Regions from separate parts of the Kosakonia oryzae genome, predicted to be linked through region 4. Evidence: predicted binding sites of a transcription regulator. Region 4 holds the regulator's gene; each other region holds the start of a gene.
What was found. Region 4 encodes Fur, which represses iron uptake genes when iron is present. Its sites were predicted from a motif close to ATAATAATGAGAACNACTATCAA; they were not measured.
Positions count from the first base shown of each region.

Region 1 (8,223 bases), 130 kb from region 4:
AGAAACGTGGGCACGCCTGCTGCTTTTGCTTTCTCCAGCGGACCGACGGTGGCATCTGCCCCGGCGTTATCCAGAATGATCGCTTTCGCTTTGCGGGCGATTGCCGTTTCAATCAATTGGTTCTGTTTGTTGACATCGTCGTCATGGGAAGCGACCAGCGTGGTGTAGCCCAGCTCCTTCGCTTTGGCTGCGGCGCCATCGGCTTCTGCTTTAAAAAACGGATTGTCGTGGGATGGGGTAATAATCGCGATCAGGCCGTTATCTGCGGCGAAAAGCGAGCCGGATGCAGCGATCATCGAAGCCAGTACAACGGATTGCAGTAGGGTCTTTTTCATCTTTTTCTCCACATTGAATATATATTCAATAATGATTTATTATTCAAAGTAACGATAATTCGACGATGGCAAACTGTCTACGGTTTGCGCAGCTAATTTCTTAAAAGGAGAAAAGGATCACGATCCGAACGGTAAACCTACGGCCAGCGTCATTACCTGTTCGTGCTCGGCTCGCCAGTAGACATTTACTTTTTTATCAACCAGTTGTGGGGAAAATTCCGCCAGAAAACACAGCTCAAGATGCCGATCATCAATGGCGGTGATATGCGCGCTGGCAAAGCCGGGAAAGGGCTTCGCCAGCCGGGAAAACGCTTTGTAAAGGCTCTCTTTCGCGCTGAAAGCGAGCGTGAGTGCCAGCGTAAACGGCAGGGGGCAGGCGGCGAGCAGCGCGTGTTCCTGCGCATTAACAATGCTTGCGGCCAGTTCATTGCACAGCGCCGGGCTGAACTGCGCTTCAAGATCCACGCCGACAGGATGCGACGCCACCACGGCAACGGCGCGCTGCCCGCTGTGGCTGATGCTACCCGATACGCCGCGCGGCCAGCAGGGTTCGCCAGCCGCACCAGGGGCCGGAACGGTGCTGAAACCCTGCTCCTGCAATGCGTGCAGCGCGGCGATGCGCCCGGCCAGATGCTCGGTCTGGCGCTTTAACGCGCAGTGCGCAAGCGCTTCGTGATGCGGCAGCCAGAGCAGATCGGTATGGGTAAACGTTGCGGGAAGAAAATCGATCAGATGAAGCGTGTGATCGGCGAGGGAAACGGTGTGATGAGTGGTGTGCATGGCGTTTCCTCGCCCGGCCCTCTCCCCGCCGGGAAGCGGGGCTCTTCCGTTGGGGGAGAGGGCAGGTGCAACTTAGAAGTGGGTATTCACACTCATATACCAGGTGCGGCCCGACTCGTTATAGGTTTCTGCGCCAGCGCCGTACATCCAGCCGGTGCTGCCGCCGGTGCTCTGGGCGTTACCCGCGCGCCAGTGGCGTTTGTCGAACAGGTTATCGATACCGGCCGTCAGGCTGACGTATTTGGTCACATCCCAGGTGCCGCTCAGGCCAACAATGCTGTAAGGGCTGACTTCGTTGGTGGCGGAACCGGTCACGCGATTGCCCTGATAGTCATACTTTTTCGGTTCCTGTTTGCCGTACCAGGTAAAGGTAGATTGAACAGAAACATCCGGCACAATCTGCCAGCTCAGGGTGGAGTTGACCGTATACTCCGGAATGATCGACAGGCGTTCGCCGGTGGTTTTGTTTTTGCTTTGCAGCATGTAAGTGAAGTTGTTGCTCCACGTTACCGCATCGCTAACCGGCACGTTCAGGGTGCCTTCTAAACCTTCCACCACCGCTTTCGGCACGTTCTCCCATTGATAGAGATCGGTTTTGGTACTGCCGACAGAGGTCTGGCTCAGCGGTGAATAACCGGCTTCGATCTTGTTGCGATAATCGTTGCGGAACCACGTCACCCCGGCCAGCCAGCCTTCATGTTTGAACTCCAGACCAATCTCTTTGTTGATGCTGGTTTCCGCTTTCAGATCGTCATTACCCATCATGTAGCAGCCCACGCCGGTGCCGCTGGCGTAGCAACCCTGCCCCTTACTGTAGAGGATGTAGTTCGGGTTGGTTTGATAGAGGCTCGGCGCTTTGTAAGCGCGGGCGATACCCATTTTCAGCGTGAAGTCATCGCCCAGACCCTGCGACAGGTTCAGCGATGGGCTCCAGTTATTGCCGACAATGGTGTGATGATCAAAACGCAGGGCCGGCGTCAGCATGGTGCTGTCGGTCAGCTCCATGTTGTCTTCCGCGAACACCGAGTAGATATCCGCGCTGGAGTAGGGGCTGCGATTGGTGCTGCTCAGACCGGAAATCGGGCCGCCCTGGAAAGCCTGCTTGTTCGACGCCATGTCTTTCATCCGCTGCTGGTTCCACTCGGTTCCCAGCGTCAGCGTCTGATTGACCAGCAGCTCCAGCGGCAGGTTCACTTCGTTATGCAGCATCACATCCGAAAGATCGATATCGGTGAACTTATTGGTGTTGAATAACCCTTCCAGACCGCCCGCCAGGCCTTCGCCGAGACGCGAGTTGCGCGTGTGTTCGTACTGGAGCCAGTTATTGGTGGTCACACCGTTATCCCAGCCGCCATTCCAGGTGACAGAGTAGTTCTGGCGATAAAGACGGTTCGTCTCTTTACCGTAGTTCTCTTTCACGTAGTTATTGGTGCTGCTGTCGTTGTTGGTGTTCTGCGTATCGCCCGCGTAGAGGTTGCCCTGGCGGCTGTAACCGGCTTCGAACTCCAGCGACTGCAACGGCGCGAAATCCCAGCGCACCACGCCGTTGATATCTTTGTTGATCGAACCTTCGCGACCGGCGGCCAGGGTGTTGGCATAGATACCGGTACGTTCAGACTGATGATCCTGGTTGATATCCCATGCGTCGGCCTGGGTTTTTGCCAGGTTGCCATACAGGCGGAAGCTGACATCGCCGCCCAGCGGGCCGCTCAGGCTGAAGTCGGTACGTTTGGTGGAACCTTCGTCTTTGTGTTCCGGCGCGTTGAAATAGGTATTCCACGCGCCGTGCCATTCGTCTGTTTTATCTTTTTTGGTGATGATATTCACCACGCCGCCGGCTGCGCCGTTACCGTAACGCGCCGCTGCCGGGCCGCGAATCACTTCGATGCGTTCGATCATTTCCGGCGGCACCCAGTTGGTGTCGCCACGGCTGTCACGCTCGCCGCGCCAGCCAAGGCGCACGGAGTTGCGGCTGGTAACCGGTTTGCCGTCAATCAGGATCAGGGTGTTTTCCGGGCCCATACCGCGAATATCGATCTGGCGGTTGTTGCCGCGCTGACCGCTGGTGGCGTTACCGGTTAAGTTAACGCCCGGCATGGTGCGGATAATTTCAGAAACGTCGCGCGCTGGCGGGTTTTTGCGAATTTCGTCAGCGGTGATGGTGGAAACGCCCGGCGCCTGCAAATTTTGCTGCGCGGCGGTCACAACGATGGTGTCATCATTCGCGGTGGAGCTGGTGGTATTGCTGTCTGCCGCCATAGCGGGCAAAGCAGCACCGTAAATCCCCAGATTGACCAATAAGGTCAAGGTCTTGATTTTGTTATTCATTGTTTTACCTGATTTTCATCGCCGCTTCCCCGGTTCATCCATTCCCAGCGGGAGAGGAGGCGGCATAATGGAGCCAGCACAAAGCGAGCTATTCAGCCCTGAGCAGCATCGACAAAGGTGGCCAATTGAGTGAAAGACGCGCTTCCCACAGCGCGTTAATACGCTATTGCAAATGCAAATTGTTATCAATAATATTATCAACAAATTTAGAAGTGCAAGCAAAAATTTCCACAGCATAATTGGGGTAATAGACGTGACGTCAACAACGGGAAGTGCTGCCTGGTGGGAGTCAAAACAGGGGCCGGAATGGGTGCAGGAAGCGGGCGGATACCGCGTCACGTTTTGGTGGCGGGATCCGGCAGGCACGGAAACCACATCCTCCATTCAACGGGTCTGGCTCTATATCACCGGCGTGACCGATCATCATCAAAATGCCCGGCCGCAATCGCTTGAGCGCATTGCCGGTACTGATGTCTGGTACCGCGAGATTCACCTTGAAGCAGGCTGGCGGGGCAGTTATTGCCTGATACCTTCACAACATCACGACGACTTTTCCCCCGCTGTGTGTGCTGCCACTCCGCCGGATCGCGCCGCCCTCCGCGAAGGCTGGCGCAAACTGCTGGCGCAGGCGATTGCCGACCCGCTTAATCCGCAAAGCTGGCGCGGCGGGCGCGGTCATCCGGTTTCGGCGCTGGAAATGCCCGATGCGCCGCTACAGCCGGGTTGGCAGGCATTAGATACGCCCTTCAATGAACCGCAATTACTGCACTGGCGCAGCCAGCGGCTGAACAACACGCGCCGCGTGTGGATCTACACCACCGGCGAGGAAAACGCCGCCGAACGCCCGCTGGCGGTGCTGCTCGACGGGCAATTCTGGGCGCAGAGTATGCCGGTATGGCCTGCGCTGGCCGCGCTCACCCACGAGGGGCAATTACCGGCGGCGGTCTATGTGCTGATCGATGTGATTGATAACGCGCACCGCACGCGCGAACTGCCCTGCAATGCCGATTTCTGGCTGGCGGTGCAGGAAGAGCTGCTGCCGCAGGTGCAGGCGCTGGCACCGTTCAGCGATCGCGCTGAGCACACGGTGGTGGCTGGGCAGAGTTTTGGCGGTCTCTCTTCACTTTATGCCGCGCTGCACTGGCCGCAGCGTTTTGGCTGCGTGCTGAGCCAGTCTGGTTCTTACTGGTGGCCGCATCGCGGCGCAGAGCAGGACGGCATCATTATCCAGCAACTTCAACGCGGTGAACTGCACCCCTCCGGCCTGCGCATTGTGCTGGAAGCGGGCGTGCGCGAGCCGCTGATTTTTCGCGCCAATCAGGCGCTTTTATCCCTGTTACAACGCATACAGCAGCCGGTTTTCTGGCGTCAGGTTGACGGCGGACATGATGCGCTTTGCTGGCGCGGTGGGCTGACTTCCGGGCTGATTACCCTCTGGCAGCCTTTGACCCGCGCCCGCTGACGCGCCTTTCTATGACAGGAGTTTGCTATGGAGTTCACCAACCCCTTCGATAATCCGCAAGGGCGGTTTTATATTCTGCAAAACGACCAGAAGCAATACAGTTTGTGGCCTGCGCAGTGCGCGTTGCCTGGCGGCTGGCGCGTGGTGTGCGAACCGCAGCCGCAGGAAGCCTGCAATAGGTGGCTTGCCGCTCACTGGCAGAGCTTAACCCCGGTGCACTACGTGACAGCAAGGAGCGGCCAATGACGCAACGTTTACCGCTGGTCGCCGCCCAGCCAGGCATCTGGATGGCGGAAAAACTCTCGTCGCTGCCCAACGCCTGGAGCGTGGCGCACTACGTTGAGCTGAAGGGTGATATTGATGCCGCGCTGCTGGCGCAGGCGATTGTCACCGGTATGGCGCAGGCCGATACGCTGCGTCTGCGCTTTGAGGAAGATAACGGCGACGTCTGGCAGTGGGTGGATGAATCGCAACAGTTTGCGTTGCCCGCTATTACCGATTTACGCACTCACAGCGATACGCATGCCGCCGCGCTGAATATTATGCGCGCCGATCTGGCGCAAAACCTGCGTGTCGAGAGCGGTAAACCGCTGGTCTGCCATCAACTCCTGCGCGTGGGCGAACAGCGCTGGTACTGGTATCAACGCTATCACCATTTACTGGTTGATGGTTTCAGTTTCCCGGCCATTACCCGCCAGATTGCCGCCATTTACAGCGTCTGGCGACGCGGCGACGAAACGCCATCATCCCCCTTTACGCCGTTTGCGGAAGTGGTGGAAGAGTATCAGCGTTATCGCGACAGCGACGGCTGGCAGCGCGATGCGGCTTTCTGGGCGAAACAGCGCAGCGAACTGCCGCCGCCGGTTTCACTCTCTTCGATGCCGCTGCCGGGACGCGCGGCGACTACCGACATTCTGCGCCTGAACGTTGCGCTCAATACTGATGATTTCCGCCGTTTAACCCGTGCGCTGCCGAACAGCCAGCCTGCCGATCTGGCGCTGGCATTGGTAGCGCTGTGGCTTGGTCGCCTGTGCGGACGCATGGATTACGCCGCCGGGTTTATCTTTATGCGTCGCATGGGGTCCGCCGCGCTGACGGCGAGCGGACCGGTGCTGAATGTGCTGCCGTTAGGTATTCATATCGATGGCACGCAAACCCTCGCGGAACTGGCCGCGCAACTGGCGGGCAGCCTGAAAGCGATGCGCCGCCATCAGCGTTACGATGCCGAACAGATTGTCCGTGATGCGGGCCGGGCCGCAGGCGATGAGCCGCTGTTTGGCCCGGTATTCAATGTCAAAATGTTTGACTACCGGCTGGATGTTGATGGTATGCATGGCACCACGCACACGCTGGCGACCGGGCCGGTCAACGATCTGGAGATTGCGCTGTTCCCGGATGACGAGGGCGGCCTTGCCGTTGAAGTGCTGGCGAATCGCAGCCGTTACGATGAAGCCACGCTGCGCGGCCATGTGGCGCGGCTGGGACAACTGCTGGTGCAGTTTGCTGAAAACCCGGCGCTGCGCAGCGGCGATGCCGATCTGCTTGCCCGACACGAAGCACAACAATTAGCGAAGATTAACGATACCGGCATGATGCTGCCGACCACCACTTTAAGCGATTTAGTGGCGATGCAGGCAGCGAAAACCCCGGACGCCCCTGCATTGCGCGATGCCCGCTGGCAATTCAGCTACCGCGAAATGCGCGAACAGGTTGTCGCGCTGGCGCAGCATCTGCGTCAGCTTGGCGTGCAGCCTGGCGACAGCGTAGCGGTGGCGTTGCCGCGCTCGGTCTTCCTGACGCTGGCGCTGCACGGCATTGTCGAAGCGGGTGCCGCCTGGTTGCCGCTGGATACCGGCTACCCGGACGAGCGTCTGCGGATGATGCTGGAAGATGCGCAGCCAAGGTTATTGATCACCGCAGAAGATCAACTCGCCCGCTTTAGCGATATTCCGGGGCTGGCGCATTTCTGCTACCAGCAGCCGCTGGCCGTGCAGGGCAGTGAAGCGCTCAATCTGGCACGCCCGGAACAGACGGCGTATATCATTTTTACCTCCGGCTCCACCGGGCGACCGAAAGGGGTGATGGTCGGCCAGACCGCCATCGTCAACCGCCTGCTGTGGATGCAGGAGCAGTACCCGCTGACTGCGCAGGATGTGGTGGCGCAGAAAACGCCATGCAGTTTTGACGTCTCGGTGTGGGAATTCTGGTGGCCGTTTATCGCCGGGGCCAGCCTGGTGATGGCCGAGCCGGAAGCGCACCGCGATCCGCAGGCGTTACAGGCTTTCTTTGCCGAATATGGCGTGACCACGACCCATTTCGTGCCGTCGATGCTGGCGGCCTTTGTCGCTTCGCTGACGCCGGAGAGTGCGCAGCAGCGCTGTCGAACGCTTAAACAGGTGTTCTGTAGCGGCGAAGCTCTGCCAGCGGAATTGTGTCGCGAATGGCAACACCTGACCGGCGCGCCGCTGCATAACCTGTATGGCCCGACGGAAGCGGCGGTGGACGTGAGCTGGTATCCGGCGCACGGCGAAGCGCTGGCGCAGGTGCGCGGCAACAGCGTGCCGATTGGCTTCCCGGTGTGGAATACCGGGCTGCGTATTCTCGACGCGATGATGCGCCCGGTGCCGCCGGGCGTGGCGGGCGATCTCTATCTGACGGGTATTCAATTGGCGCAGGGTTATCTGGGACGTCCGGATCTCACTGCCAGCCGCTTTATTGCAGATCCGTTCGCCCCCGGTGAGCGCATGTACCGTACCGGCGATGTGGCGCGCTGGCTGGAAAATGGCGCGGTGGAATATCTGGGGCGTAGCGACGATCAACTGAAAATTCGCGGCCAACGTATTGAGCTGGGCGAAATTGACCGGGCGATGCTGGCCCTGGCCGATGTGGCGCAGGCGGTGGCGCATGCCTGCGTCTTTAATCTGGCGGCGGCCAGCGGCGGCGATGCACGACAACTGGTGGGCTATGTGGTTTCCGCATCCGGCTTGCCGCTCGATACCGCCGCGTTGCTGGAACAACTGCGCGGGCAACTGCCGCCGCATATGGTGCCGGTGCGCCTGCTGCAACTGAGCGCCTTGCCGCTAAGCGCGAACGGCAAACTCGATCGCAAAGCGCTACCGTTGCCGGAACTGACGGCGGTACGCCGTGGTCGCCCGCTGAACGCCGGGATGGAAACGCGCGTGGCACAGGCGTTTGCCGCGCTGTTGGGCTGCGAGGTGCAGGATGCGCAGGCCGATTTCTTTGCGCTCGGCGGCCACTCGCTGCTGGCGATGCGTCTGGCGGCACAGCTCAGCCGCGAGCATCAAAGGCCGGTGACGC
Region 1 is NZ_CP014007.2:3,901,146-3,909,368, reverse strand. It holds gene AWR26_RS18600 (D-ribose ABC transporter substrate-binding protein) at 1-335, opposite strand, end outside; gene entD (enterobactin synthase subunit EntD) at 453-1,115, opposite strand; gene AWR26_RS18590 (TonB-dependent siderophore receptor) at 1,188-3,443, opposite strand; gene fes (enterochelin esterase) at 3,697-4,905, shown strand; gene AWR26_RS18580 (MbtH family protein) at 4,933-5,151, shown strand; gene entF (enterobactin non-ribosomal peptide synthetase EntF) at 5,148-8,223, shown strand, end outside.
Region 1: fes (enterochelin esterase) is a predicted target of Fur. The motif match lies at 3,616-3,638, and genes of this name have one in related genera.

Region 2 (8,223 bases), 2.2 Mb from region 4:
TATAGCGCTGTTTTGCGCCGTGAATAGCGCGTTCGACCGTATAACCATCATTATTGAGCAGTAAAATAATCGGCCGTTGCCCGTCACGCAGCATCGATCCCAGCTCCTGAATGGTCAGTTGCGCCGCGCCATCGCCAGTGATCAACACCACCCGGCGTTCCGGGCAGGCGGTTTGCGCACCAAACGCGGCGGGCAGGCAGAAACCAATCGATCCCCACAATGGCTGAACCAGCAGTTCCGCTCCGGCAGGCAGACGCAGGGAAGCTGCGCCAAACGCGGCTGTCCCCTGATCCGCCAGCAGAATGTCATCAGGACGAATAAACGCCTGTACCGTCTGCCAGAGCGTCTCCTGATTGAGTGTTCCTTGATGAACCGGGGCGTGAGCAGCCTGCAGCGGGCGATGATTCGCCGCGGAATACGCTCTGGCACGCACGAGCGGAATCAACGCATTTATCGCCTCCCGCATCGGAATGCCGCTAAACCACACGTCGCCGACGCGGGCAGCAAACGGCTGGATTTCAATGGTACGCTCCTGCGCAAGCCGCTGGGTAAACCCGGCGGTCAGCGTATCGGTAAAACGCGTGCCGATACAGATCACCGTATCCGCCCCCTCTATCGCCTCTCGCACTGGCGCCGGGCTGGCCGCGCCGCTGTAGGTGCCAACAAAACCGGGTTGCGTTTCATCAAATAACCCTTTCCCCATTAGCAGTGTGGCATGCGGCAGCGGCGCATCTTTCATCCAGCATTGCAGCATCTTATGAACGCCAAAACGGCGGGCGAGAAAATCCGCCAGCAACGCCACGCAAGAACTGGTTGATAACATCGCCTGCACATGCTGACGAAAGGCATTCAGACACGCTTCGTTTACCGGGAACGGGGAAATTGTGAGAGCGTTTACAGGCGGGGTGGCAGGCATTTTTGCCACATCTGCAGGCAGCATCAGATAGCCCGGCCGGGACTGTGTCAGCATCACTTCGAGCACACGATCGATCTCATAGCAGGCATTTTGCGCCGTTAAAATGGCGCGTGCGGCGGTGACCGGCTCGCTCATCCGGTAAAAAGGGTGGAAATCGCCGTCGCCAAGCGTGTGGTGCAGCAATTCACCCCGTTGCTGTACACCGCTACAGGGCGCACCAACGATATGCAATAGCGGAACATATTCGGCATAGCTGCCTGCCACGCCGTTGATTGCGCTCAGTTCGCCCACACCGAAGGTGGTTAGCAACGCGCCCGCGCCCCGACAACGCCCGTAACCATCGGCGGCATAGGCGGCATTAAGCTCATTCGCGCAACCCACCCACTGCACGGCCGGGTGTTGAATCACATGATCGAGAAATTGCAGGTTATAGTCACCCGGCACACCAAAAAGATGGTGGATACCGCAGCCGGCGAGCCTGTCGAGTAAGTAGTCGGCAATTGAATAATCACTTTGCATAACGTTGTTCCCAGAGCTTTGACGTTGATCTGAGTATTAAAGAAGTGTGATGGGAGTCCAGGATGGACGCTCTATTCCAGGTGGAAAGTAAGCTTTACGACACAACCCGGTGTACTCTCGTTGAAGCCAACTTTGTGTAAACGTATACACTCAATCTACAACGACTAAAAAGGAGCACGGCATGGCTTTTCAGGCAGATCCTTCCCGTTATCAAAACATGGCTTATCGCCGCTGCGGCGACAGCGGATTAAAGCTTCCGGCCATTTCACTTGGGCTATGGCATAACTTTGGTGATACCACTTTGCTGGAAAATAGCCGTCAATTAGTGCAGCACGCTTTCAATCTCGGTATTACGCACTTCGACCTTGCCAATAACTATGGGCCACCGCCGGGATCCGCAGAATGCAATTTTGGCCGTATCCTGCATGAGGATTTTCACTCCCTGCGGGACGAACTGATTATTTCCACCAAAGCCGGTTACACCATGTGGGGTGGCCCGTATGGTGACTGGGGTTCCCGTAAGTATTTGATTGCCAGCCTCGATCAAAGCCTGCGCCGGATGGGGCTTGAGTATGTGGATATTTTCTACCATCACCGCCCGGACCCGGAAACACCGCTAAAAGAGACGATGCGCGCGCTGGATCATATTGTGCGCCAGGGCAAAGCACTGTACGTCGGCCTGTCTAATTACCCGGCAGCACAAGCGCGAGAAGCAATTGATATTCTTAATGATCTTGGAACACCTTGCCTGATTCATCAGCCCAAATATTCGATGTTTGAGCGCTGGGTTGAAGACGGATTGCTGGATGTGCTGCAGGAAAAAGGGGTCGGCAGTATTGCCTTCTCTCCGCTGGCAGGCGGGCAGCTAACCGATCGTTATCTGCAGGGGATCCCGGCGGATTCACGTGCTGCCAGCGGCAGCCGTTTTCTCAACCCGGAGCAGCTCACCACGCAAAAACTGGACATCGTGCGCGTGCTGAATGCGTTGGCGCAACGGCGTGGTCAGAAGCTGTCGCAGATGGCGCTGGCATGGGTGCTGCGGGATGATAAGGTGACGTCAGTGCTGATTGGCGCCAGCAAAATAAGCCAACTCGACGATGCGGTTGGCATGCTGCAAAACCGTCACTTCACTGCAGATGAACGTGCTGAGATCGATGCAATTCTGAGCAGTACAAAATAAATACCGTTTTAGCAAAAAGTGCTCCCATTCACGATTTAAGAGTTCCGCCAATAATACGGGGTATTGCCGCCCCGTAAAATTGTTGTAACAGGCCGTTTCGGCCCGATCGTGAGGAGAAGAGTATGTTCAGGTCACTGATTCTGGCAGCAGTGTTAATGGCTTCAGCGCCACTGGTCGCTAATGCTGGCGAAATCACCCTGTTGCCGTCGATTAAATTGCAAATTGGCGATCGCGATAATTATGGTAACTACTGGGACGGCGGACGCTGGCGTGACCGGGACTACTGGGGTCGTCACTATGAATGGCGCGGTGACCGCTGGTACAGACACGATCGCGGCTGGCATCGCGGCTGGGATAAGCACAAGGCTTACGAACGCGGCTATCGTGAAGGCTGGCGCGACCGCGATGATCATCGCGGCCCAGGGCGCGGCCATCACCACTAATTTTCGTGCCGCATAGCGCTCCGCTAACCGGCATTTAACACCCAGCCCGCAGCGCTAAACGCCTGCGGGCATTTTCATTATAAATCCGCAAGTGTTCCGATCAGCAGCCAGCCATTCAAGCTCACCACCAGCACCACAATTAACCAGCCTGTACGTTTCACCAGCGGACTATTTACCAGCCCGCCCATCAATTTTCGGTCGCTGGTAAAGACCAGTAACGGCACCAGCGCCAGTGCAATGCCGAAGCTCAACAGCACCTGGCTCATCACCAGGATACGGGTCGGATCCAGCCCCAGCCAGATAACGATAAACGACGGCATCATAGTAATGCTGCGGCGCACCCACAGCGGAATGTGAAAGCGAACAAACCCCTGCATCACCACCTGCCCCGCCAGGGTCCCCACCACGGTGGAAGAGAGACCAGCCGCCACCAGGCTCAGCCCAAAAATGGTTGCCGCTGCATGGCTTAAAAGCGGTTCCAGCGTCAGATAAGCCTGATCGAGATCGGCCACGCCGGTATGTCCGTTAAAATGAAACGCCGCCGCAGCCGTCGCCATCATCGCCAGATTAACAAAGCCGGCAATGGTCATGGCAATGCCTACATCCCATTTTGTCGCCGAGTAGCGCTCGCGCTGCGTGCCCTGATGCAGATGCTGCGTCAGCGACGAGTGCAGGTAAATCACGTGTGGCATGATGGTTGCGCCCAGCACACCAGCAGCAAGGAACACGGCGTCAGTTCCCGGCAAGCTGGGGATGACAATGCCTTGCGCCAGTTGCGCCAACTTCGGCTGAGAAAAGGCCAACTCAACAATATATGCCGCTGCCACAAACAGCAGCAGCCCGCCAATAACTTTCTCGAGCGGTTTTTGCCCGCGACGTTGCAGCATCAAAATAAGGAATGTTGCAATACCGGTGAGGACTGCGCCTTGCAGCAGTGAAACGCCAAGGATCAATTTGAAGCCAATCGCGGCACCAATAAATTCAGCCAGATCGGTCGCCATGGCGATGATTTCCGCCTGAACCCAGTAAAACCACACCAGCGGACGCGGATAGTGATCGCGGATCTGCTCGGCGAGATTTTTTCCGGTAGCGATACCGAGTTTGGCAGACAGTAGCTGGATCAACATCGCCATGATGTTGGCCCACACGACAACCCACAGCAGCTGGTAGCCAAAGCTGGCTCCTGCCTGGATATTGGTGGCGAAATTCCCCGGATCGATGTAGCCAATCGCGGCAATAAACGCAGGCCCCATTAACGCCAGCTTTAACTTGCGCGCTGCACGCCCACTGCTACTCTCAACGCGACTATTGTTCATTTATTGCCCCTAAATATAGCCTTTGCTATGTTTCATGCTAGCAAAATGAGAATGATTATCAAGTTCATTTAATGTGGATTTACCTGATTTCTCTGATAGCCAGAAACGATAGAAGGGCCGGATCGCAAGGATGGTGACGGCGATAGCAGGAACCATCGTCGAATTATGTTAAGAGTGTAGCATTTCAACGCAACTTTTCACTCCTTTACTTAACATAACAGAAATGTATGTTTGATCACTATTTTTGAGTCTGGTCACAGGACATCAATATAGTGCGTGTTTGATCTCGTTTTCTTTCCGCTTGTTACATAGAATGTGCACGAAATTTCTACCCGTCTCATATTTGGAGCAAATATGTCCCGCGTTCTGCACTTTGTCCTGGCGCTTGCTGTTGTGGCGCTGCTTGCCCTGCTTTTCAGCAGCGATCGCAAGAAGGTCCGCATTCGTTTTGTTATTCAACTGCTGGTGATTGAAGTTTTACTGGCCTGGTTCTTCCTGAACTCTGATATTGGCCTTGGCTTCGTGAAAGGCTTCTCCGAAATGTTTGAAAAACTGCTCGGTTTTGCCAACGAAGGTACTAACTTCGTCTTCGGTAAAATGAATGACGAAGGTCTGGCGTTCTTCTTCCTGAAAGTGCTGTGTCCGATCGTCTTTATTTCCGCCTTGATCGGTATTCTGCAACACATTCGTGTGCTGCCAATCATTATTCGCGCCATCGGGACGGTGCTTTCCAAAGTTAACGGCATGGGCAAACTGGAGTCCTTTAACGCCGTCAGCTCCCTGATTCTGGGTCAGTCCGAAAACTTTATCGCCTATAAAGATATCCTCGGCAAAATGTCACGCAACCGCATGTACACCATGGCCGCGACAGCAATGTCTACGGTTTCCATGTCCATCGTCGGCGCGTACATGACCATGCTCCAGCCGAAATATGTGGTAGCGGCGCTGGTACTGAACATGTTCAGCACCTTTATTGTTCTGTCGTTGATCAACCCGTACCGTGTTGAAGAGAGCGAAGAAAACCTGCAGATGGCAAAACTGCACGAAGGTCAGAGCTTCTTCGAAATGCTGGGTGAATACATTCTGGCAGGCTTTAAAGTGGCGATTATCGTGGCGGCAATGTTGATCGGCTTTATCGCGCTGATCTCCGGCCTGAACGCGCTGTTTGCTGCTATTTTCGGCATCTCCTTCCAGGGCATTCTCGGTTACATCTTCTATCCGATCGCCTGGGTTCTGGGTGTGCCGGCGCACGAAGCGCTGCAGGTCGCCAGCATTATGGCAACCAAACTGGTGTCTAACGAATTCGTGGCAATGATGGATCTGCAAAAAATCGCAGCGAATCTCTCCCCGCGCTCTGAAGGCATCCTGTCGGTATTCCTCGTTTCCTTCGCAAACTTCTCCTCTATCGGCATTATCGCAGGCGCGATCAAAGGCCTGAATGAAGAGCAAGGCAACGTCGTTTCCCGCTTTGGTTTGAAGCTGGTGTACGGCTCAACGCTGGTCAGCGTGCTCTCTGCGGCCATCGCCGCGCTGGTTATCTGATAGCGACGCAAGCGACAAAAAACCGGGGAATTCCCCGGTTTTTTTATTCGTTCTCAGCCAACGGCTGCGGCTTGCCAAATAAATATCCTTGCAGATAATCCACTCCCGCCTCCAGCAGCAGTTCGCGTTGCGCTTCGTTTTCCACATACTCCGCCACAACGGTAAGAGATTTTGCTTTCGCCAGTTCGCAAATCGCTTTCACAATCATCACATCCTGCCGATCCTGGAGAATATCCCGCACAAAGCAGCCATCGATCTTGATGATATCCGCCTGCAAACGTTTCAGGCGCTCAAAGTTGGCATAACCGGTACCGAAATCGTCGATAGCAATTTTGAACCCTGCCTGGCGCAATTGCTGGATGTTAAGAATGCTGACTTCGGAATTGGAAAAGGCCTGCTCTTCGGTGATTTCGATAATCACCGTCTGCGGCGCTATCGCATAACGCTCAAATAACGCCAGAAACTGCGGAGCAAAGGCTTTTTGCATCAGCGTCATCGGCATCAGATTCACGGAAAATCGCGCATACGGGCCGGTTTGTGGGTGCCGCTGCATCCATTGCAGCAGGCGTTCAATTACCAGCATATCGAAGCGTGTTCCGAGATTGAACTGGGCGATAACGGGGATAAATTGGTCTGGCGTCATGATCTCGCCATCGCTGAAAAGGCGGGTAAGAATTTCCTGATACCCCTGCCCGTGCGCATCAACAATTGGCTGGCCGTAAAGCTGGATGCCGTTTTCATCCAGCGCGCGTTTGATCTTATTGAGCAGTAAAATGCGATCCGTCGTCTGGTCCGTCACCGTTTGCAGGCTGTTCGTGAGCGCCAGCACCTGATGCTGCACACTGGCCTCCTCGGCCAGCCAGCTTAATTGGCCAAGCGTCTGGTGCAAATCTTCGCCGCACGCGTGCAATTTGCCCCATGAGGCGCCAAATTCGATATCAAGCCCGACATTGTTCCAGAAGATGCGCCCGCTATTCAGATAATCGACCATATGCTGTAACCGCCCCGCCGTTTCCGGCCCCCTCAGCAACAGTAACAGCTCGCCCCCTGGCAACTGAAAAAAACGTTCCCCTTCCTGCAATAACGGCTGCAGGCGACGGGCAACGCTGCGCTTTACATACACGCGCATCATCATGCCGAAGTGTTTACTGAGGAACTCCATATTCTTCATATGCAGGCAACACACCACATCGTTTGGCTGTTGCTCCAGTTGTTTCTCCAGCGCGCGCAGATTCGCCAGGCCGGTTAACGGATCGCTCATTGCCTGTAACTGCCAGCGTCTTTTCAGCCACTCGCTGCGATGGTAAACCTGCGTCATATACAACAGGCAAATGGTAAAGCTGATCAACACCGACATAACAAATGCCAGCGAGTAGTCCGAGCTCACCCCTTGCAGGAAGTTGTTGTTATAGGCCAACAGCAAAAAAGCCGAAACAGACCAGCTAAGAGTAATAAATGAATAACTTAACCTGCTGATACCCAGCGTAAAAATAATGAAAATAACCGGCACCAGATAACCCGCAATATAGTCAGCTTTAAAAGGCGCACACAAAACAATAACGATAGTTATTAATATGCTTAACCAGCTAAACATAAATAAGCGATTTTTCGCCGATAAAAAAGGGCGAATGCTGCGATACCAGAATGCACGTGCGAATTGCGGATTGATTATCATCCGTAACGGATAATAGATAATCATGGTAAAAATGAGCGCTGCGCAAATCAGACTTTGTATATCTATTATTGAGAAAATGATTGTACCGGAGCCGAAAAAATTCGAAAGATTAATTGGATAGTTAAACCAGACTCCCGCAATATACATTGAAGCTTTTATGCTAATGGGTGCGACAAATCCCATCCATACGGTACGCACCGCCATGTCTTTGTTCGGAATGCCGTGGCGCCAGCGGGCACCGAGCCGCCAGCGAACAATAGCGCAGATAACAAATACAGGAATGAGCTGACAGAATAACAATACCGTCGCTTCAGTAACAGGAAGGTGTAAAGAAATCTCATTTACCATCCCGAAACTGATAAGTATTGGAATTATTCCATGTCGGCCGAATAAGAGAATGATCGCCAGCACTACGCTTAACGGTAGCCATGCCAGATATAGGCTCGACGCATCAACAACTGCACGCGGAGAAATAAATCGGGAAACAGTGAGCGCAACCAGGCATAAAATTAACGCAAGCAGGAATTTTCTTATACAACTATTTTTGCTATATATCATCTATGTTAATTAAATGATCCTGGCCGAAGAAAAGAATAGCCAGAATAATAGGTTTATTCATTTAATGAATCAAG
Region 2 is NZ_CP014007.2:1,573,126-1,581,348, reverse strand. It holds gene AWR26_RS07685 (alpha-keto acid decarboxylase family protein) at 1-1,435, opposite strand, end outside; gene mgrA (L-glyceraldehyde 3-phosphate reductase) at 1,617-2,615, shown strand; gene ypeC (DUF2502 domain-containing protein YpeC) at 2,738-3,058, shown strand; gene AWR26_RS07670 (Nramp family divalent metal transporter) at 3,136-4,374, opposite strand; gene AWR26_RS07665 (NupC/NupG family nucleoside CNT transporter) at 4,729-5,916, shown strand; gene AWR26_RS07660 (EAL domain-containing protein) at 5,960-8,149, opposite strand.
Region 2: AWR26_RS07670 (Nramp family divalent metal transporter) is a predicted target of Fur. The motif match lies at 4,414-4,436, and genes of this name have one in related genera.

Region 3 (8,223 bases), 120 kb from region 4:
ACGCGCGGTAAACGCCACTCCATCACCACCCGTTGCATCGCGCGCGGCGCATCGCCGGTTAATGCATTCATCACCTGGGTTAATTCCAGCGTCACTGCGCCGCTGCGCAGGCTCCAGACCGCCATCAGAACGGTACAAAACACCATCAGCAGGCAACTGGCGACTAAACGACGGGACGGCGAAATCACAGGCCACCTCCGCGCGCGCGGCGCACCAGTACAATCAGCACCGGCGCACCGAGAAAGGCGCTGAACACCGATACGCGCAGCTCACCGGGCACAATCAGGCGGCCAATAATATCGGCGAACAGCAACAACGCAGGCGTCGCAAGCAGTGTGACCGGCAGCGACCAGCGATGATCCGCGCCCACCAGCCAGCGCGCCATATGCGGCATCATCAGGCCGATAAAAGCAATCGGGCCGACTACTGCCGTCGCACTGCCGCACAGCACGGTGATGGTCACTAGTCCGAGTAATTGCGTGCGCGCCACCTTGCTGCCAAGCGCCGTGGCGGTATCGCTGCCGAGGCTCAAACTGTTGAGCGAGCGGCTCAGCATTAGCGTGATCGCCGCCGCCAGCAGCACCGGAATGATCACAATTTTCAACGTTTGCAGGGTGCGGATATCCAGCGATCCGGCCTGCCAGAATCGCAACTGGTCGTAGACATCGGCATTCAGCAGCGCAATCCCGCTGGAGAACCCTTCCAGTACCGCGCCAAGCGCCACTCCCGCCAGCGTCAGACGCACCGGACTGAGCTGCCCACCGCCCTGGCTGCCGGTAAAAGCCACCAGCAGCGACGCGGCCAGTGCGCCGCAAAACGCCAGCAGCAATTGTTCCACCGGAGACGAAATACCGAGCAGCGCCGCGCCGAGCACAATGGCGAAACTGGCGCCGGAATTCACGCCAAGCAGGCCGGGATCGGCCAGCGGATTACGGGTGAGGGTTTGCATTAGCGCACCAGCAAGCCCCAGCGCGCCGCCGGCCAGCAGACCCGCCAGCGTGCGCGGCAGGCGCGCATCGCGGATGATGGCGCAGTCCGCGCTCTGGCAGACGCCGGAGAGCGCGTCGATCACCACGGCGGCGGGCATCGGTTTCGCGCCAATAAACAGGCTGAGTGTGGCGGCGACAATAAGCAGTATCAATAGTCCGGCGAGAGCAAAGGGGCGCGCCGGAAAAGCAGAACACGACATAATACGTCCCGAATTTGATAATGATAGTAATTATCGTTATCGATCTTGTTTTGATATGTTAACATGCGAAGCCGACATATGGACATAAAAAGTACGTATTTAAGGCGCTGTGATGAAACAACAATCCTGGCTGTTGAACCTTGGCCTGCTGCGCACGCATCCGGCTTTTCGCGCGGTATTTCTGGCGCGTTTTATCTCGATTTTATCGCTGGGCCTGCTTGGCGTAGCGGTGCCGGTGCAGATTCAGGAAATGACCCACTCCAGCTGGCAGGTGGGGTTATCGGTCACGCTGACCGGTTCGGCCATGTTTATTGGCCTGATGTTTGGCGGCGTGCTGGCGGATCGCTATGAACGTAAGAAACTGATTTTACTGGCGCGTTCCACCTGCGGCGTTGGGTTTATCGGCCTGTTTCTGAACGCGCAACTGGCGGATCCTTCGCTGGCGGCGATCTATCTGCTGGGTTTGTGGGACGGCTTTTTCGGCGCGCTCGGCGTGACGGCGCTGCTGGCGGCAACGCCTGCGCTGGTCGGGCGGGAAAATCTGCTGCAGGCGGGGGCGATCACCATGCTGACGGTGCGTCTGGGGTCGGTGATATCACCGATGTGCGGCGGTCTGCTGCTGGCTTCGGGCGGCGTGGTGTGGAACTACGGTCTGGCGGCGGCGGGGACGTTTATCACTCTGTTGCCGTTACTCAGCCTGCCCGCGTTGCCGCCTCCGCCGCAGCCGCGCGAACATCCGCTGAAATCGCTGCTGACGGCGCTGCAATTTTTATTTCGTAACCCGTTGATTGGCAGTATCGCGTTGCTCGGCGGGCTGTTAACCATGGCCAGCGCGGTGCGCGTGCTTTATCCGGCGCTGGCGATGAGCTGGAACATGTCAGCGGCAGAAATCGGTCTGCTGTATGCCGCGCTGCCGCTTGGCGCAGCAATCGGGGCGTTAACCAGCGGCAAACTGGCGCACAGCGAAAGGCCGGGCGTGATTATGTTGATGACCAGCGTCGGCGCTTTTATTGCGATAGGGCTGTTCAGCCTGATGCCGGTGTGGGCGTTCGGTGTGCTGTTGCTGGCGTTATGCGGCTGGCTGACCGCCGTGAGTTCGCTGTTGCAGTACACCCTGCTGCAAACCCAGACCCCGGAAGCGATGCTCGGGCGCATCAACGGCTTGTGGACCGCGCAGAACGTGACGGGCGATGCGATTGGCGCGGCGCTGCTGGGGGCGATGGGATCGATGATGACGCCCGCCTCATCGGCGAGCATCAGCGGGCTGGTACTGGCGGCGATCGGTTTAGTGCTGGTGGTGGCGCTCGGCGAGCTGCGCCGTTTTCGTCAGACGCAGCCTGCCGCGTAGGAAACGGAATGCAGGATGGCGCTGGCGCTTATCCTGCTTACGTCTGCTGTACCGCTTTATGTAGGCCGGATAAGGCGCAGCCGCCATCCGGCAAACAGATTAACCAAACAGCGCCGACAAACGCTGCAATACACGGGTGGCGCTGTAGTAGTCCAGGCGGAAGGTTTCTGCGCCGAGGGCGTAAACGCGTTTGTTCTGCACCGCAGGCAGATGCGCCAGCAGCGGATTCGCGCTCAGCGCATCGGCATCTTTTTGATCGCTGGCGAACAGAAACAGCGCTTCACCGTTCAGCCCGGCGGCAAGGTTTTCGCCGCCCAGTTGCACGATGTCGTGGCGTTTACCCTGGCTCTGGCTGGTTTGCAGATTGGCCGGTAGCGGCGCAAGGGCGAAGCCCAGTTGCTGCAGCAACTGGCCCTGTGCGGAGTCGCGGGTCCACAGGTTGGCGCTGTGCGCGGCGGGGGTATAAACCAGCGCAGTAACCGGCTGCGGTGGCAGTTTCATCCGCGCTTTGACGTCGGCCAGTTGCTGGTTGAATTCGCTGATGCGCGCAGCGGCCTGTTTTTCCTGGCCGGTAATTTCCCCTAGTTGGGTGAGCAGCGCCTGCCAGCTTTTATCGTCGTAATTGATGACCAGCGTCGGCGCGATGGTGGAAAGCTGGTCGTACAGCGCAAGGGCGGAATCGCCGCCGGTGGCGCTGATGAGGATCAAATCCGGCATCTGCGCGGCAACGGCCTCGGCATTCGCTTCACCAATGTAAAGACGAGCGACGTTGCGTTGTTTCGCCACGTCGCCCCACTGGCGCAGAAAGCCCTGCGCGTCGGCAAAACGGTTATTCGGCGTGGTCGCACCGCTGGCAATCACCGGTGCGTCAATCGCCAGCAGCGATCCGGTAAGGGTGACGCTGGTTGACACAATGCGCAGCGGCTTGCTGTCGAGCTGATGCGTACCGCGACTGTCGGTGACCTGGCGAGGCCAGCCGGCGGCGGTCGCTGAGGTTAGTCCTAAAACAAAAATGCCCAGCATCACTAAGGGCTTACGGAACAAAAAAGAAAATCTCACGGATTGCGTCCTGTTTTTGTTGAGGTTAATGCTTCTCATTTTCATCATTGCATGAGGGGGATGCAAGCATTAGCGGCGCAGAAGAGGAATCTGCTGTTGACAGCGCGGGTAATAACTTTTTATCTTACTGCAACAAAACACAAATGATAATCATTATTAATCTCACTTATCATTGTTGGAGGATGATATGGATATGTCCCTGGCTGAGGATATCCAGCAGTCGGCAAAGACACTGGCCGCGGATCAGTTTTTGTTTATGTCGCCGTACCGCAGTTTTATGACCTCCGGGTGCGTTGCCCGTTTCTCTGAACCCGCCGTCGGCGGTGATTCTCCAGAGAGCGCCTTCCAGACCAAACTGGCGCAGGCCTTTGCCGATGCGAAAGCGCAGGGCGTGGCCCGGCCGGTGATGGTCGGCGCGATCCCGTTCGATACCACGCAACCTTCAGCGCTGTTTATTCCGGCATCGTGGCAAACCTTCTCCCGCCCGGCACGCCAGCGTTCTGCCCGCTATTTCAACGCCAGCAATATGCCGAATGTTATCGCGCAACGCGAAATCCCGGAGCAGGAAACCTTCATGCAGATGGTGGCGCGTGCGGCACAGAAAACGGCCACGCCGGAAGTGGACAAAGTGGTGCTCTCGCGTCTGATTGAGATTGCCACCGACAGCCGCATCGACAGCGGCGTGTTGCTGGAGCGGCTGATTGCCCAGAACCCGGCCAGTTTCAACTTCCACGTTCCATTGCCGGATGGCGGCGCGCTGCTGGGCGCCAGCCCGGAACTGCTGCTGCGCAAAGAGGGCGACCACTTCAGTTCGCTGCCGCTGGCCGGTTCCGCCCGTCGCCAGCCGGATGACATGCTGGATCGCGAAGCGGGCAACAAGTTGCTGGCGTCGGAAAAAGATCGTCATGAGCACGAGTTGGTGACGCAGGCGATGAAAAAAGTGCTGCAACCGCGCAGCCGCTCGCTGACTTTGCCGGATTCGCCGCAACTGGTGACCACGCCGACGTTATGGCACCTGGCGACGCCAATTGAAGGTACGGCGCTGGCGGGAGAAAACGCCCTGACGCTCGCCTGCCTGCTGCACCCGACGCCGGCGCTGAGCGGTTTCCCGCATCAGGTGGCGAAAAAGCTGATTGCCGAGCTGGAACCGTTCAACCGTGAACTGTTCGGCGGCATTGTCGGCTGGTGCGATGACGAAGGAAATGGTGAGTGGGTCGTCACCATCCGCTGCGCCCGCATTCATGAAAACCACGTCCGGCTGTTTGCCGGGGCCGGTATCGTACCTGCTTCCTCGCCGCTGGCGGAGTGGCGCGAAACCGGGGTGAAACTGACCACCATGCTGAACGCATTTGGTCTGCACTGAGGAGCGAACATGAGCATTCCTTTTACCCGCTGGCCGGAAGAATTCGCCCGCCGTTACCGCGAAAAAGGGTACTGGCAGGATCTGCCGCTTACAGACATTTTGACCCGCCATGCGCACAGCGATGCCACCGCAGTCATTGATGGCGAGCGTTCGTTGAGCTACCGCCAGTTGCATCAGGCTTCTGATAACCTGGCGTGCAGCTTACAGGCGCAGGGGATCGCGCGCGGCCAGACCGCGCTGGTGCAACTGGGCAATGTGGCGGAGTTCTACATCACGCTGTTTGCCCTGCTGAAACTCGGTGTTGCGCCGGTGAATGCGCTGTTCAGCCATCAGCGCAGCGAACTGACGGCTTATGCCGCACAGATCAAACCGGCGCTGTTGATTGCCGATCGCGATCATGCGCTGTTTGCCGACGACACGTTTATTTCCACGCTGGATTCTGTTCGCGTGGTGCTGCTGCGCGGCGAACAGGGCGAGCACGCGCTGGAGGCAGCGATTGCCCGCCCGGCGGATAACTTCGTCGCCACGCCGACACCGGCCGATGAAGTGGCATTTTTCCAGCTTTCCGGCGGCAGTACCGGCACGCCGAAGCTTATTCCACGCACCCACAACGATTATTACTACAGCATTGCGCGCAGCAACGAGATTTGCGGTTTCACCGCGCAAACCCGCTACCTGTGCGCACTGCCCGCAGCGCACAACTACCCGATGAGTTCTCCCGGTGCGCTGGGCGTCTTCCTTGCGCAAGGTTGCGTGGTGCTGGCCGCCGATCCGAGCGCCACGCTCTGCTTCCCGCTGATCGAAAAACACCAGATTACTGTCACTGCGCTGGTGCCGCCTGCGGTGAGCCTGTGGTTGCAGGCGATTACCGAGTGGGGCAGCAATGCGCAACTGGCATCGCTCAAACTGTTACAGGTCGGCGGTGCGCGGCTGTCAGCAACGCTGGCGGCGCGTATTCCGGCGGAGATCGGCTGCCAGTTGCAGCAGGTGTTTGGCATGGCCGAAGGGCTGGTGAACTACACCCGGCTGGACGATCCCTTTGATCGCATCATCAATACGCAGGGCCGCCCGATGTGCCCGGATGATGAAGTGTGGGTGGCGGATGAACATGGCAATCGGCTGCCGCCAGGCCATGTCGGGCGGCTGATGACGCGCGGGCCGTACACCTTCCGCGGCTATTTCAATAGCCCTGAGCACAACGCCAGCGCCTTCGATGCGAACGGCTTTTACTGCTCCGGCGATCTGATTTCGCTTGATGAGCAGGGCTACATCACCGTGCAGGGGCGGGAAAAAGATCAGATCAACCGCGGCGGCGAGAAGATCGCTGCCGAGGAGATCGAAAACCTGCTGCTGCGCCACGAGTCGGTGATCCATGCCGCGCTGGTAAGCATGGAAGACAGCCTGCTGGGGGAAAAAAGCTGCGCGTACCTGGTGGTGAAAGAACCACTGCGTGCCGTTGCGGTGCGTCGTTTTCTGCGTGAGCAGGGCGTCGCGGAATTTAAGCTGCCGGATCGCGTGGAGTGCCTGGAGGCATTGCCGCTGACGCCGGTCGGCAAGGTTGATAAGAAACAGTTACGTCAGTGGCTGGCCGAGCGCGCCACCGCGTAAAGGAGAGAAGATGGCGATTCCAAAATTACAGGGTTACGCACTGCCTGCGGCGGCGGATATTCCACAGAACAAAGTCAACTGGCCGTTTGAGCCAGAGCGCGCTGCGCTGCTGATTCATGATATGCAGGACTATTTTGTCAGTTTCTGGGGCGATAACTGCCCGATGATGCAGCAAGTGGTGGCGAATATCGCTGCTCTGCGTGCGTTTTGCAAACAGCACCACATCCCGGTTTACTACACCGCGCAGCCGAAAGCGCAGAGCGATGAAGACCGCGCGTTACTGAATGATATGTGGGGGCCGGGGCTGACCCGTTCACCGGAGCAGCAGAAGATCGTCGCCGAACTGGCCCCCGATGAAGCCGATACAGTGCTGGTGAAGTGGCGCTACAGCGCGTTTCATCGCTCGCCGCTGGAGCAGATGCTGAAAGAGACCGGGCGCAATCAGTTGCTCATCACCGGCGTCTATTCACACATTGGCTGCATGACCACCGCCACGGATGCGTTTATGCGCGATATCAAACCGTTTATGGTGGCTGATGCGCTGGCGGATTTCAGCCGTGAAGAACATTTGATGTCGCTGAAATATGTCGCCGGGCGTTCCGGCCGCGTGGTGCTCACCCAGGAACTGCTGCCGGTGCCGGGCAGCAAAGCGGCGCTGCGCGCGGTGGTTCTGCCGCTGCTCGATGAATCCGACGAGCCGCTGGATGACGAGAACCTGATCGACTACGGCCTGGATTCCGTGCGCATGATGGCGCTGGCCGCCCGCTGGCGCAAAGTCCACGGCGATATCGATTTTGTCATGCTGGCGAAAAATCCGACCATCGATGCGTGGTGGGCGCTGCTCTCGCGCGAGGTGAAATAATGGCCAGCCTGGATTTTACCGGCAAAACCGTGTGGGTGACCGGTGCTGGGAAGGGCATCGGTTATGCTACCGCGCTGGCCTTTGTTGACGCGGGCGCGCAGGTTACCGGCTTCGATTTAGCCTTTCCCGGCCGCGATTATCCCTTCTCCTGTGAAACGGTGGATATTGCCGATGCCGCGCAGGCGCAGGCCGTCTGCAAACGGCTGCTGGCGCAGAACGAACGGCTGGACGTGCTGGTTAACGCTGCCGGGATTTTGCATATGGGCGCGACCGATGCGCTGAGCGCAGAAGCCTGGCAGCGCACCTTTGCTGTGAATGTTGGCGGCGCGTTTAACCTGTTCCAGCAGACGATGGCGCAGTTTCGCCGTCAGCAGGGCGGGGCGATCGTCACAGTGGCGTCCGATGCGGCGCATACGCCACGCATCGGTATGAGCGCTTATGGCGCGTCGAAAGCGGCACTGAAAAGCCTGACGCTGACCGTCGGCCTTGAGCTGGCAGCAAGCCGCGTGCGCTGTAATGTTGTTTCACCGGGTTCGACGGACACCGATATGCAGCGCATGCTGTGGGTGAGCGATGATGCTGAACAGCAGCGCATTCGCGGCTTTGGCGAGCAGTTCAAGCTCGGCATTCCGCTGGGCAAAATCGCCCGGCCGCAGGAAGTGGCGAACACCGTGCTGTTTCTGGCGTCCGATCTGGCCAGCCATATCACCCTGCAGGATATCGTGGTGGATGGCGGCTCAACGCTGGGGGCGTAGATGATCTGGAAACGTCACTTAACGCTTGAGGAACTGAAT
Region 3 is NZ_CP014007.2:3,890,223-3,898,445, reverse strand. It holds gene fepG (iron-enterobactin ABC transporter permease) at 1-188, opposite strand, end outside; gene fepD (Fe(3+)-siderophore ABC transporter permease) at 185-1,189, opposite strand; gene entS (enterobactin transporter EntS) at 1,302-2,537, shown strand; gene fepB (Fe2+-enterobactin ABC transporter substrate-binding protein) at 2,637-3,560, opposite strand; gene entC (isochorismate synthase EntC) at 3,784-4,959, shown strand; gene entE ((2,3-dihydroxybenzoyl)adenylate synthase EntE) at 4,969-6,567, shown strand; gene AWR26_RS18535 (isochorismatase) at 6,578-7,429, shown strand; gene entA (2,3-dihydro-2,3-dihydroxybenzoate dehydrogenase EntA) at 7,429-8,184, shown strand; gene entH (proofreading thioesterase EntH) at 8,185-8,223, shown strand, end outside.
Region 3: fepB (Fe2+-enterobactin ABC transporter substrate-binding protein) is a predicted target of Fur. The motif match lies at 3,734-3,756, and genes of this name have one in related genera.

Region 4 (8,223 bases):
GTGGCTAACGCTGGAAGAGGTGGTTGGCAGCGCACTCAGAACGCTGGAACCCGGGCTTGGCGGCCGCCATATCAACCTCGACCTGCCCGACCCGTTAATGCTGGTACATGTTGACGGCCCATTATTTGAGCGGGTGCTGATCAATCTGCTGGAAAATGCAGTGAAATACGCAGGACAGCGGGCGGAGATCGGTATTACCGCCCATGATACGCCGCAACAGTTGATGCTGGATGTGTGGGATAACGGGCCAGGTATTCCGGCAGGACAGGAGCAGGCCATTTTTGATAAGTTCGCGCGAGGAACCAAGGAATCAGCGATTCCTGGCGTCGGTCTTGGGCTGGCGATTTGCCAGGCGATTGTTGAGGTTCATGGCGGTACCATTAGTGCCCGCAATCGCTCACAAGGGGGCGCGCTGTTTTGTGTTACACTTCCACGTGAGACACCGCCGCAACTGGATGAATTATCTGAGGATCTGTGATCAACGTTCTGATTGTCGAAGATGAACAAGCCATTCGCCGATTTCTGCGTACCGCGCTGGAAGCTGAGGGGCTTCGCGTCCATGAAGCGGAGACCTTGCAGCGCGGCCTGATTGAAGCCGCCACCCGCAAACCCGATCTGGTGATCCTAGATTTGGGTCTGCCGGATGGCGACGGTCTGGATTTTATCCGCGATTTGCGCCAGTGGAGCCAGATGCCGGTGATTGTCCTTTCGGCGCGTGCTGAAGAGAGCGACAAAATTGCGGCTCTTGATGCCGGCGCCGACGATTACCTCAGCAAACCGTTTGGCATTGGCGAATTACAGGCCCGCCTGCGCGTTGCCCTGCGCCGTCATGCGGCCGCAACCCCCGGCGAACCAGTGGTGACCTTTGCCGATATTCGCGTCGATCTGGCTAACCGCCGCATCCAACGCGGTGAGGAAGAGATCCATCTGACGCCCATTGAATTTCGTCTGCTGGCCGTGCTGCTGAACAATCACGGCAAAGTGTTAACTCAGCGACAACTGCTAAGCCAGGTCTGGGGGCCAAATGCCATCGAGCACAGCCACTACCTGCGCATCTATATGGGCCATCTGCGCCAGAAACTCGAAGCCGATCCTGCCCGCCCACGCCATTTACTTACTGAAACAGGGATTGGCTACCGGTTTATGCTTTGAAGGCGTATCCTGCTGTTTTTTAGGAGGGTAATGATGAGCGCCTGGCTAATTTATGCGTTGTTATCTGCGGTCACCGCTGCGCTGGTGGCTATTTTCGGCAAGATCGGTTTGCAACATCTCGACGCTAATACCGCCACGGCGATCCGTGCGGTGGTCATGGCCGTATTTCTGGTCGGTGTGGTCGTAGTGCAGGGCAAATTGTCGCTGGTCGCCACCGTGCTGGCCGATAAAAAAGCGCTGCTATTTGTGGTGCTGAGCGGCGTCGCGGGCGCGCTGTCGTGGCTGTTCTATTTTATGGCGATCAAAAGCGGCAACGTGTCGCGGGTTGCTCCCATCGATAAGCTGAGCGTGGTGTTTGCCGTGATCCTGGCCGTGATCCTGTTTGGTGAGAAAGTCTCGTTGGTGGCAGCAGCGGGCGTGGCGTTAATTACTGCCGGTGCACTGATGGTGGCGCTGGGGTGAGTTTGTAGCGGGTAACACGCCCGATCCGCAAAAAATTAAGGCTCCCGAAGGAGCCTTTTTATTACGCGTTTTTCAGCACTTCGCTGACAATTTCTACCGCTTCTTTTTCAATCAGCTTCCGGTGTTCGTCACCGAGGAAACTTTCGCAGTAGATTTTGTAGGCGTCTTCAGTACCTGACGGACGCGCGGCGAACCAGCCGTTGTCGGTCATCACTTTCAGGCCGCCAATCGATGCGCCATTGCCCGGAGCAGCCGTCAGACGCGCAGTGATCGGGTCACCTGCCAGCGTGCTGGCGCTCACCATCTCCGGAGAGAGTTTGGACAGCGCGGCTTTCTGCGCGGAGGAGGCAGAAGCCTGCAAACGGTTGTAGCTCGGCGCGCCGAAGCGTGCCGCCAGCTCATTGTAATGCTGCTGCGGGTTTTTTCCGGTCACGGCAGTGATCTCAGCCGCCAGCAGACACATGATGATGCCGTCTTTATCCGTTGACCACGGCGTACCGTCGAAACGCAGGAAGGACGCGCCCGCGCTCTCTTCACCGCCAAAGCCAAAGCTGCCGTCATGCAGACCATCAACAAACCATTTGAAACCCACCGGCACTTCCACCAGCTTACGGCCAAGGTCGTTCACCACGCGGTCGATCATCGCTGAAGAGACCAGCGTTTTACCGACGGCGACATCTTTGCCCCACTGCGGACGGTGCTGGAACAGGTAGTTGATAGCAACCGCCAGGTAGTGGTTCGGGTTCATCAGCCCGGCCGGGGTAACGATGCCGTGACGGTCGTAGTCCGGATCGTTAGCAAACGCCAGATCGAACTTGTCGCGCAGCGCCAACAGGCCCGCCATCGCACATTCGGAGGAGCAATCCATGCGGATCGCGCCGTCTTTATCCAGGTGCATAAAGCGGAAGGTCTGATCGACCTGATCGTTAACGATGCTCAGATCCAGCTTGTAGTGCTCCGCGATACGCTTCCAGTATTCAATACCGGAGCCGCCCAGCGGATCGACGCCCAGTTTCAGGCCCGCTTTCTGAATCGCCGCCATATCGACGATATCCGCCAGCCCTTCAATAAATGGCTGCACCAGATCTTTTTCTGTCACATGGCCGGAAGCCAGCGCAGCATCCAGCGTAAGGCGTTTCACGCCTTTCAGACCATCCGCCAACAGCGCATTAGCGCGGTCTTCGACCACTTTGGTAACGTTGGTATCCGCCGGGCCGCCGTTAGGCGGGTTGTACTTGATCCCGCCATCTTCTGGTGGGTTATGCGACGGGGTGATAACGATACCGTCCGCCTGCGCGCCGCCGTTTTTGTTGTGTACCAGAATGGCGTTTGAGATGGCAGGCGTCGGCGTGAAGCCGTTATTTTCCTGCACGATCACATCCACACCGTTTGCCGTCAGCACTTCCAGCACGGAGATAAACGCCGGTTCAGACAGCGCGTGAGTATCTTTACCCACATAGCACGGCCCGGTAATCCCGTTTTTTGCACGCTCTTCGGCAATCGCCTGAGCGATGGCCAGAATGTGCGGCTCGTTGAAGCTGTGGCGATGGGCGCTGCCACGGTGGCCGGAAGTGCCAAATTTCACCGCATGTTCTGAATTACCGACTTCAGGTTTCAACACATAGTACTGCGCAGTAAGCTGGGCGACGTTAATCAAATCGCTCTGTTGTGCAGGTTGACCCGCACGCGGGTGGTTAGCCATTGCCTGGTCCTTTCAATGCAAGGATTAAATTGTGCCGCAAACTTTTTCAATCAATTCCGCCGGGAACTGCATTGACTGCATGATGTGCTCAATCATGCTGCATTTACGGCCCGTATTGGTGTTGGTGATGACCCAGTATGGGGTGTTCGGCACCTGCTTCGGTTTAGTCTGGTTGCCGTTCTGCAACAGGGTTTGCTCATTGATGGCAAAGTATACTCTTGTGCGCCCGTGCAGTGATTCAGTGGATTCCGTAAAGCCTTTGTCGTCGAGTGAATAGAGGGTAGACAGCACCATCAGGAAACGATTGACGGCCTTTTTCTGCTCGGCATATTCATCAGAGAGGAGCAGTTCACGCACGGCGCGGACTTTATCTTTTGCGGTATTGGCCGGTTTGATGCCTTCGACAGCAACGACGGTACGCGGCTCTTTTACCGGTGCAAGAGAAGCAGCAGGCTGTGCCGGTGATACGGCAGAAAATTTCAACATGCGCCGTAAAATGTCGGATGCGCTCTCGCCGATATGCTTAGTATGGCTGGCAATATAACTGTAGAGCTCATCATCAACTTCGATCGTTTTCATCTTAATCCAGTGCTATATCTAATCTGAATACAAGTGTTGGGATTATAAAGTGAAATCTCAACAGCGGATAGCGTCAAACCAGGATGGCGACAAAAGTAAGAGTAATTCTTAACCTTGCAGCCGGGCGGCAGAATGTTCACCATAATAACCTAACCCGCCAGAGTGAAAAAAAGAACTTTCCTATGAAATTGAATACGCGAGCGCAATCTGCACAACATCCGCACAACAATTCTCCTGTCGTCCTTGTCCATGGACTGTTTGGTAGCCTTGATAACCTCGGCGTACTGGCACGCGAACTGGTGCAGGAGTACGACGTGGTGCAGGTTGATATGCGCAACCACGGTCTTTCCCCCCGTTCCGACGAAATGAACTATCCGGCAATGGCGCAAGATCTGCTGGATACGCTGGATGACCATCACATCGACAAAGCTCTCTTTATTGGTCACTCAATGGGCGGCAAAGCCGTGATGGCGCTATCGGCGCTGGCGCCGGAGCGCGTAGAAAAGCTGGTGGCGATTGATATTGCACCGGTCGATTACCACGTTCGCCGCCATGACGAGATATTTGCCGCGATCAATGCGGTCACTGACGCGCGGGTCACTACGCGCCAGCAAGCGGCTTCGCTAATGCGCGAGCATATAAAAGAAGAAGGCGTAATCCAGTTTCTGCTGAAATCGTTTGTTGAGGGGGCGTGGCGTTTCAATGTGCCGGTGTTGTGGGAGCAATATCCGCATATTGTCGGCTGGGAAACCATTCCCGCATGGCCTTATCCGGCACTGTTTGTCTGCGGCGGCAACTCCCCTTACGTTACAGAGCAGTACCGGAGCGCTTTGCTTGAACAGTTCCCGCAGGCGCGCGCGCATGTGATTGCTGGCGCCGGCCACTGGGTGCATGCGGAAAAACCTGAAGCGGTGATGCGGGCAATTAATCGTTATCTCGCTGAAAAGTCAAACTGATTAAAAAGGCGGCGACCGGTCGCCAGAACGCGTCCGCCCGTTGGCGCGCCCGTTATGCTGATGTATGATGGCGCGCTATTCAGCCCGGGCGGCAGCCCGATTGCTTGTCTTTCCCGTAGTATGCTTAAACATGGCTAAAGAACAAACGGACCGTACAACCCTGGATCTGTTCGCGAATGAGCGTCGCCCGGGACGGCCGAAGACGAATCCGCTCTCGCGTGATGAACAGTTACGCATCAACAAACGCAATCAGCTAAAACGCGATAAAGTTCGTGGGCTTAAACGCGTCGAGTTAAAACTGAACGTGGAAGCCGTTGATGCGTTAAACGAACTTGCCGATGCGCGTGACATGAGCCGCAGCGAACTTATCGAAGAGATGCTGCTGGCACAGTTGAGCGCATTGCGCGGAAAGTAATTACTCCGAATCACCTCTCTTATTTTTACGTTTTCATGTGTCATACAGTGCACTCCGCGGCGATAGCTGTTTTCGCGCGCTTCTCTGTTCTGCTATGATTGCCCTTATCTGTGGGCAGAGCGCCACCATCATATTCATTAGGTTTCAAGAGGTTATTTTACTCATGGCAATTACAGGTATTTTCTTCGGCAGCGACACCGGCAACACCGAAAATATTGCGAAAATGATTCAGAGTCAGCTTGGTAAGGACGTTGCCGACGTACATGACATTGCCAAGAGCAGCAAGGAAGATATCGAAGGATATGACATTCTGTTGCTCGGCATTCCGACCTGGTATTATGGCGAAGCGCAGTGCGACTGGGATGATTTCTTCCCGACGCTGGAAGAGATTGATTTTAATGGTAAGTTAGTTGCGCTGTTTGGCTGCGGCGATCAAGAAGACTATGCAGAGTATTTCTGCGATGCGCTGGGTACGATCCGCGATATTATTGAGCCGCGCGGCGCGACCATCGTGGGCCACTGGCCAACTGCAGGCTACCATTTCGAAGCCTCTAAAGGGCTGGTGGATGATGACCATTTCGTTGGTCTGGCGATTGACGAAGATCGTCAGCCAGAAATGACCGCAGAACGTGTACAAAAATGGGTTAAGCAAGTTCGCGAAGAGCTGCACCTTGATGACATCATCAATGCCTGATTTTACGGCGTAATCTGTGGGTTACGTAGTATTAATAGGTAAAAGCAATGGAAATAATTGCTACAAATTTTTAACTTTTTTCTCCATCGCTGTACAATAAGCCCTGCTAAAGTGGTGTCATGAAGCACAGGAGTTGCTGGTGACACCACGTTTTAAAAGCTTACTTTACTTGAGGACTTGCAGTTTTCATTTAGCCATGGCAGTTCTATAATGAGACGCATTATCCCAGGTGCATTCCTTCTAACTTCCATTGAGGAAGTGAATCGTATAGCAACAGGACAGATTCCGCATGACTGACAACAATACCGCATTAAAGAAGGCTGGCCTGAAAGTCACGCTTCCTCGGTTAAAAATCCTGGAAGTGCTTCAGGAACCGGATAACCATCATGTCAGTGCGGAAGATTTATATAAACGACTGATCGACATGGGCGAAGAGATCGGGCTGGCAACAGTATATCGTGTACTGAACCAGTTTGACGACGCCGGCATTGTGACCCGTCATAATTTCGAAGGCGGGAAATCCGTTTTTGAACTGACTCAGCAACATCACCACGATCATCTGATTTGCCTCGACTGCGGCAAAGTGATCGAATTCAGTGATGATTCCATCGAAGCGCGCCAGCGTGAAATCGCCGCGAAACATGGCATTCGTCTGACGAACCATAGTCTTTACCTGTATGGCCACTGCGCCGAGGGTGACTGCCGCGAAGATGAACACGCGCACGACGCGAAATAACCCCTTTTCATACTCAAGCCAACCTTAAGGTTGGCTTTTTTTTTGCCCTGCAGAAACAAAAATGCCCGACAGGTTTTCGCCGCCGGGCAGATTACTTCAACAATAATTACGCTTTCACACTATCCACACGGCTGAAACGTTTGCCGTCCGGGCTGGCGGTACGGATCTGCACTTCCCCGCTTACCTGCGGACGCGCTTTATCATCATAACGCAGCCAGTTTTTACCGCCGTCCGTAGAATATTCCACGACCATTCCCGGGAAGCTGGTATTGGCTTCCAGCTTGCCGCCAACCACGCGCGCGCCCGGTACAGGCAGGCGATAGTTGATACCGGCTTTGTCCAGTTTTGCCAGTTCACGATGACCTAACAGATTTGCAAAGCGGGTCCAGTCTTTATCCAGCGCTTTTACATCGACCAGATGAGTTTCACCGCCTTTGTACTCGCGACCGGCCTGATAATCCTGTTCCCAACCGGCGCGGTGCCAGGCACGTTCTGCGACCGCAATCATGCGTGGATAAATCATGTACTCCATCTGGTTGTCGGTACGTACCACTTCACTCCACAGCTGAGCAGAAAGACCATAGGCTCCAGGCCATGGTTTATCTGATTTCGCGTTGAATGGATTGCCATCACGATCCAGTGAGGTTTCAGCATTTTGCGGCATGTTGTCTGGCGCAAAGCTGAAGATCTTGCGCTCATTGCTAAAGCGCGTGCCCCAGTAGTAGCCGCTTTCCGCCGGGTGGACTTCGTTCGGGAAGTCGAGGTAAACATAGTCCGGGTTCGAGACAATGACGCGGAACCCTTTGTTCGCCCAGTCATTTACCGAATCGAAACCGCCCCAGTAGAGCGTATCCCAGAAGTTAACATTGACGTGATCGGTGGCAAACTCGGCGGCATTTTTGGCATCTTTCAGGCCATCCTGCCATGCCTGCATGGTGCCGATACCGTGCGCTTTCACCAGCTTGCTAACCTCAATACCAAAGTAGCTGGAAAGATGCTCAACATCTGCAACCTTACCCTCTTTGACCATGGTCTGGCAGACCTGAGACTTCGCCCACGGTTTGTCCTGGTTGCTCTGATCGATGATGCCTTTGCCCGCTTCCGGTTTTTTCTGGTCGGTATAACCCGCTCCCAGATAGATGTTTTTCGCTTCGTCACCGCCAAAATGCCAGGTGTTCAGCGGTACGCCCGCTTCTTTGTGCATTTGCTGGATTTCGCCAATCACCTTATCGACGAAATTGCGCGACGAATCGAGGCAAGGGTTCAGATAGCCAGTACGGTTATAGAACTGTACCCCGGTGGTATTAGAGGTGTCCGTCGGATCAAGCAAACGGTACTGATTCGCCTCTTTCTCTTTACCCTCTTTCATCAGGCGGTCATAGCGTGCTTCCATTGAGATCACGGCTGCACGGGCGTGCGCCGGCATATCAATTTCCGGGATCACTTCAATCTGTCGCGCTTTCGCGTACTTCAGTATGTCGATGTAATCGGTACGGCTGAAGTGGCCGCTGCCATTGTTGTTGCTGT
Region 4 is NZ_CP014007.2:3,774,149-3,782,371, forward strand. It holds gene kdpD (two-component system sensor histidine kinase KdpD) at 1-478, shown strand, start outside; gene kdpE (two-component system response regulator KdpE) at 475-1,152, shown strand; gene AWR26_RS17925 (EamA family transporter) at 1,186-1,614, shown strand; gene pgm (phosphoglucomutase (alpha-D-glucose-1,6-bisphosphate-dependent)) at 1,676-3,316, opposite strand; gene seqA (replication initiation negative regulator SeqA) at 3,341-3,895, opposite strand; gene ybfF (esterase) at 4,078-4,851, shown strand; gene ybfE (LexA regulated protein) at 4,982-5,266, shown strand; gene fldA (flavodoxin FldA) at 5,430-5,960, shown strand; gene fur (ferric iron uptake transcriptional regulator) at 6,250-6,696, shown strand; gene AWR26_RS17960 (beta-N-acetylhexosaminidase) at 6,803-8,223, opposite strand, start outside.